Regions from separate parts of the Eionea flava genome, predicted to be linked through region 2. Evidence: predicted binding sites of a transcription regulator. Region 2 holds the regulator's gene; the other holds the start of a gene.
What was found. Region 2 encodes sigma-54, which starts transcription at its own class of promoters, with help from an activator protein. Its sites were predicted from a motif close to TGGCACANNNNTTGCNNT; they were not measured.

Region 1 (3,476 bases), 680 kb from region 2:
TTGATTCGACAAAATTGGTATTTAATTTAACACTGGCCTGCATAATGTCTTCTCGCAATGAATTAATCCAACGATCATCCCGTTCGTCGCTATCACTTTGTAAGCCGGCATCTAGCATTTCGCGTATTGGCTCAATCATCGAATAAGGAATAGTGATATGCATTTCACCACCACCACCATCTAGCTCAACATGAAAGCTACTGACCACCACCACTTCACTTGGGCTGACAATATTTGCCATTGATGGGTTAACTTCTGAATTAACATGTTCAAACTCAATAGGAATTACAGCTCGCCATGCCTCTTTCATATCAATAAAAGCTTGCTCTAATACCATACGTACAACACGCAATTCGGTAGGTGTAAATTCCCTACCTTCAATTTTTGCATGGCGGCCGTCACCACCAAAAAAATTATCGACTAACTTAAATACAAGCTTTGCATCAAAAACAACAAGAGCAGTACCACGTAGCGGCCGAAACTTAACCATATTAAGGCTAGTAGGTACATAAAGCGTGTGTACATATTCGCCAAATTTTTGAATATTGATACCACCGACAGAAACATCTGCTGTCCGGCGCAATAAATTAAACATGCTGATACGTGTATAACGTGCAAACCGTTCGTTAATCATTTCTAAGGTAGGCATACGACCGCGCACAATACGATCTTGCGTAGTTAAGTCGTAAGTATTTACCCCACCGGCGGAGATATCACCTTGGGTATCGACATCGCCATCATCAACACCATGTAAAAGCGCATCAATTTCATCTTGTGATAATAAATCTTGCACAGTGTATTCCTTGTTATTATCAAAAAGTTAGTACTGAAGTTTGTTAAAAAACTATTTAGGAAAAATAATAAACCTTATTGCATGACAAAATTAGTAAACAGCAACTTCTCAATACCCGTTTTATCGATTTCTTGGAGCATAATATTTTGTAGCTCTTCTAGTGACTCTTGACGAAGTAACTCTCTTCCTGGTTCTGTTTGCAGGTCTTCATACACCTGCGAGCTAAATTTGAGCACTAAAGCATTACGGATCATCGGCATATGGGTTTCTATAGCTTCCACAACCTCATCGTCTCTCGTCATTAAGGTAACGTCCGCTTGTAGAAAACGTTGCCGACCTCTCGCTTGAAAATTAACAATAATCGGAGGCTTTAGTGGAAAATAAATAGCGTAGCCCTTAACCTCTTCTACCACTTCTTCTTCCGTAACAATTGGATTGCCATCCTCGTCGAGCTCTACCTCAGCACCGGCCTCAGCAACTGGTTCGGGTGATAACATTTTCACCGCGAACAAGGTACCACCGACAGAAAGCCCGATTAACACAATACCTATTACAATAAATATAATGAGCTTTTTCTTACTGCTGCCCGACTCTTCATTCTCACTATCATCGCCGTTTTCTACTTCATCATCTGCCATGTCAAAAATCCGTCGTCAAAAAGGTTTATATATATAAGAGCAATTGGTGTGCCATAAATATGTTGGCGCTCTCTTCTCTCCAATTAGGATAGCGGGAACGGTAGAAAATGCTAATTTTGAGAATAATTAAGAAGCGAGGCTATAAGGCCGAAGAGAATTTTCGGCCAAAAAAATTATGCTAGCGAGATGATTGACAATTAAGCGGGAAATTAAAATAGAGGGCTACGGTAAGAATAGATCGTAGCCGAAAAAATTCTATATATAAGCATCAACAAGACTATAGGATTGTTGGCGAGACTGAATAGGCGTTATTGTAGCCTGCAACTCTTCGTCTGAAGAATTTTGTTGTCCATAACCTGAGCTACCTTCGTTTTCAGTTTCTTTATCTTGTTGCTGAGATTGATCTGACACATCAACATCCGCTAAATTAAGCCCTTCTTCAGCAAACATCTCTCTTAATCGCGTCGACTGTTGATCGAGAGCCTCACGCACACTGGCATGCTGTACCGTAAAGCTAACTTGAGCCTGATCTTGATTAACGCCTACTTTGACTTGCAATGAGCCTAATTCAGGTGGATCAAGCTGAATAGTTGCCTCCTTAATACCCTTTGAAGACATCCACATGACTTTATCCGTTACCGCTTGCCCCCACTGACCTGCCGATTGAAAGGATGTGTTAAGAGAGATGGGGTTGGTAGGTAATAAGTCCGCAGATAATTTACTCGCTAAAGGTGATAAAACTGGGGTTGTTGATGGTAATGGTTTTTCTATATCCTTAGTCATTTGTATAAGGTCAAAATCTTTGAGACCTTCCTTATCTAAAAGGCTTATTGGTACGCCATTGTTCTTTTCGCTCATTATTTTATTCAGTATTGCGGTATTACCTAGCAATGATTCAGTTTGAGTTTGTAAGCCACTGGTTGATGATGGCTGAAGTGGTAAATGCGTATTTTTGATATTGGCATTCGCTGTAGAAACCATCGCACTTAGCGGGCTAATAGGTAGGCCAGTTATCGTATCTGCTGGCAATTCTAATTCTGACAAAGTGACATGTTCACTCTGTAACACGGAAGGTAAAGGTAGAACCTCGACAGGAACACTTAATGTTGCTTCATCTACAACCCGTGGGGAAACACTAAGCAATGGACTATTAAGTGCTGATGAGTCTGTTACCAATAATGCCGATGATTGAGTGACTTGGTCTGGCGTTTCTTGCATACCTCCAGATTCGCTGGGTGAAGAATCAGCCGATGTAATCGCTTGCCCATCTTTTAGGTCTACTGCTTTATCACTGTCTATCCTTTTATTTCCTTCGATAGGCTTATCGCCTTTCATTTCTTTGTTCGCCTCCTTCATATCCTCTCTAAAACGACTATTACTCTTTGTACTCTCAAGATGACTGTCCCCAGAGACTTTATCTGCAGGCTTTGGCACAGCGGGCAATAGACCGCCCATAGTAGAAGGCAAACTTGTCTGATTCATACATTACATCCTATTTTATATCATTCGCTACCGATAGCGGCATGTTATGACCGCACGATCACCGTTTACTTAATTAAACTAGACACCTATTCGGCAATGGTTTGCCTAATATCAGTGTAAAAATTTTTCACAGGGGTTTTAATCATTAGCGAGCAAATTAAATGCCAATAAAAAGAGTGTTTATAAGATGGCGACTAAAAGAAGGGAATTAAAGGTGGATGATTCCTTAAGTCGTCATTGAACGAATATGTTGTCTAGCCGATAGTTCGTCGATTAATTTTTGTAATTTTTTTTCATCGACTGCAGCTGAATTTTGATGTTTTTTCTCAATCATATCCTGCAAAACAGATATTTTATGCTGCTGCTCAACTAATTCTTGGCGCAACTCAGCAAGACGCGCTTCGGCAAATTGAACTTTTTCTTGCTGCTGAACAATAGCCGTCTGTAGTTGCGCACAGAAACTGCGGTAGCGGATAGATTCAATAGCACTGCAGTGCTTTTGTAGCCTTATTTTTTCTTGATATTCACCTAAGTAGTTCGTTAAATTTTGGGTTTGCTGTATT
Region 2 (3,476 bases):
ATTAGAACAGGCTGGGGATATCACCACCAGCAATAAAATCACTTATGACATGAAGAGCACAATAGTGAATGCGGGAGATGATAATGGCCGAGTCATTATGACACTTCAACCATCCAACCCGACCGACCAAAAAACACAGCCCTAGCCTTTTACTATGCCCAGTCTACACGCTACACATCTTGCCAAAAGCTACAAAAAACGCCCTGTCGTTATCGACGTTTCAATGACCGTAAAAAGCGGGCAAATTGTGGGGTTGCTAGGGCCAAATGGTGCCGGTAAAACCACCTGTTTTTATATGATTGCGGGCCTAATTCCTGCTGATAGAGGGGCTGTCAAAATTGACGACAACGATATTAGTGAACTGCCAATGCATGGTCGAGCGCGCGCAGGTATTGGCTACCTACCGCAAGAGGCCTCGGTATTTAGGAAGCTCACTGTCAGCGAAAACATTTTAGCCATATTAGAAACACGTAAAGAGCTTAATCGTACACAACGCCTAGAAAAGCTAGAAACCTTACTGCAAGAATTTCACATTACGCATATTAAAAACTCCCTTGGCATGGCGCTATCTGGCGGAGAAAGACGACGTGTCGAAATTGCCCGAGCACTTGCAACAGAGCCTACGTTTATTCTTTTAGACGAGCCATTCGCTGGTGTCGACCCCATCTCGGTGAACGATATAAAACAAATTATTACTCACTTACAACAACGCGGCATCGGCGTGCTAATTACCGACCACAATGTACGCGAAACACTCACTATCTGCGAAAAAGCCTATATAGTCAGCGAAGGCCACATTATTGCTCAAGGCTCACCCGATGAAGTGCTACAAAACGAGCAAGTTAAAGCCGTATACCTTGGTGATAATTTTTCACTTTAAACAGCGTTTCACCACCCAAGCCTGAACAAAAAGCAACCAGTGAAGCGGGACTGCTTTGCCTAAACTATAAAAGGCATAAGTCTTGCTTATCACCCACTGACTGACTAGAATCATAACAGTTAATAAATATTTCATTGGCATAGCACCATAGATATAGATACCCTATTTACGCTCGCCAATTAACTTATACAGGTGCAGATAGATACCGCTCCTTTACGTTCAATTGAGACCTTTGCACGAAAGCTATTTTGCCCTCATTTCACGCAAAGATTTCAATAGGTGTTTTAGGCCTCACTCAGACAGTAACGAGATACGTTGGCGAAATGAAGCAATCACTACAGCTAAAAATGGGGCAAAGCCTCACGATGACCCCTCAGCTACAGCAGGCCATTCGCCTGTTGCAGCTTTCTACTCTCGATTTACAGAATGAAATTCAAGAAGCTCTCGACAGCAACCCCATGCTAGAAGTGGAAGAGAGCTTCAAAAACGATGCCAGCTCAGCAACAGAAACCAGTGTCAACTCGCAATCAGAAACCCCCGCCAAAACAGACGATGGAGCAGATAAAACAACGGATCAATCGATCGGCAGCGACGTATCTGAGCACGATACTCGCGTAGACCGTGACGATAAAAATGATGCATCATCACCAGAAACCGAATGGTCGCAAGATAATATCCCAGACGACTTACCTGTGGATACTAGTTGGGATGATGTATACCAGCCAAGTGGTTCGTCAGCCGCATCGACTCCCAATGAAGACTCAATGTTCGAAGCGCAGCGTAGCGGGTCGGAGAGCCTTCAAGACCATTTAATGTGGCAACTAAACCTTACCCCCTTTTCTGACAAAGACTACTCAATCGCTCTTACGATTATTGATGATATTCAACCCTCTGGCATGCTGTCATCCAATATGGACGATATTATTGAGGGGCTGCAGCGAGCATTGGACGACGTTGAAGAAGATGAAGTGTACGCCGTACTGCATCGCTTACAACAATTCGACCCCCCGGGTGTCGCGAGCCAAAATTTAAGCGAGTGTATTGTTATACAGCTTAATCAGTTACTTCTGCATCACGATTCAAATCAAACGATACCTGGGCTAGAAGCTGCTAAGCGCATCGCAACCGATTATCTGCCGTTACTGGGTACGCGCGACTACAAAACTATTATGCGCAAGCTACGAATAAAAGAAGATGAGCTGAAGTTAGCCATTAGCTTAATTCAAAGCATTAACCCTCACCCCGGCGAAGATATTGGTAGTAGTGATACTGAATACGTGGTGCCAGATGTTTTTGTTAGCAAGCACGAAGGACATTGGCTCGTAGAGCTCAACCCTGATATTGCCCCTAAAATTCGTATTAACGATCAGTACGCCAACTTGGTCAAGCGAGCCGATTCCAGTAGCGACAACACATTTTTAAAAGATAACCTACAAGAAGCCAAGTGGTTTTTGAAAAGCCTACAAAGTCGTAACGAGACACTATTAAAAGTCGCCACCGCTATTGTCGAAAAACAAAGAGGCTTTTTGGATTTTGGCGAAGAAGCTATGAAGCCTCTCGTGCTACACGACATTGCTGACATTGTAGAAATGCATGAATCAACCATCTCTCGAGTCACTACGAATAAATATATGCATACCCCGAAAGGGATATTTGAACTGAAATATTTTTTCTCAAGTCACGTAACAACCGACAGCGGGGGAGAATGCTCTTCTACGGCAATCCGCGCTATTATCAAAAAACTCATTGCAGCAGAGAATACCGCCAAACCGCTAAGTGACAACAAAATCACTAATTTATTGGCAGAGCAAGGCATCAAAGTTGCCCGCCGAACTATTGCAAAATACAGAGAGTCAATGTCAATTCCGCCATCCAATGAACGCAAGCAGCTCATGTAAAGGCACTTAATACAACCATAGAGATTAAACCGAAAAATGGATATACCATCACTTCTATCATCGACTAATGTGCTCTGCCAACAAGACAGTAGCAGCAAAAAAAGACTACTAGAAAATATTGCCGAACACCTTAGCCAAGTGAATCAAGATCTCAGTGCTACCGATACATTCAGCGCTTTAATCGCTCGTGAAAAACTCGGCTCAACAGGAATAGGCAATGGCATAGCGATTCCTCATTGTCGTATTAGCGAATGTAAAAAAATCACTGCAATGCTAGTTACACTAAAACAAGGAATTGACTTTGACGCCATTGATAACGAAAAAGTGGATGTTATTTTTGTCCTAATTGTTCCCGAAGATGCCAATGACGATCACCTTAAAACACTCGCAAGCATTGCGGAGGTGTTTTCAAATGATGCTATTTTACAAAAAGTCAGGCAAGCACAAGACATCGATACCTTAATAAAAGTATTTATTTGATTGACTTTTAACCGAGAAAAACAGCAAACGCGACACCTATATCAGATTCAAAACCATCGGCGTTTAACGAAATAATGAGAATCGCGCGATAAACCAAGCAATGCCATCACATTGCAACATGAGGCAATTATGCAACTGATTATCATAAGTGGTAGCTCTGGATCGGGGAAAAGTACTGCACTTCATGTTTTGGAAGATATCGGCTTTATTTGTATTGA

Region 1: a site for sigma-54 is predicted at 1,468-1,485, ahead of ACZ5O6_RS06490 (flagellar basal body-associated FliL family protein). Genes of this name have one in related genera too.

Annotation. Positions count from the first base shown of each region.
Region 1 is NZ_AP036018.1:1,475,102-1,478,577, forward strand. It holds gene fliM (flagellar motor switch protein FliM) at 1-793, opposite strand, end outside; gene ACZ5O6_RS06490 (flagellar basal body-associated FliL family protein) at 868-1,431, opposite strand; gene ACZ5O6_RS06495 (flagellar hook-length control protein FliK) at 1,687-2,913, opposite strand; gene ACZ5O6_RS06500 (flagellar export protein FliJ) at 3,140-3,476, opposite strand, start outside.
Region 2 is NZ_AP036018.1:2,153,583-2,157,058, forward strand. It holds gene lptA (lipopolysaccharide transport periplasmic protein LptA) at 1-145, shown strand, start outside; gene lptB (LPS export ABC transporter ATP-binding protein) at 155-880, shown strand; gene ACZ5O6_RS09445 (RNA polymerase factor sigma-54) at 1,204-2,778, shown strand; gene ACZ5O6_RS09450 (PTS sugar transporter subunit IIA) at 2,815-3,258, shown strand; gene rapZ (RNase adapter RapZ) at 3,388-3,476, shown strand, end outside.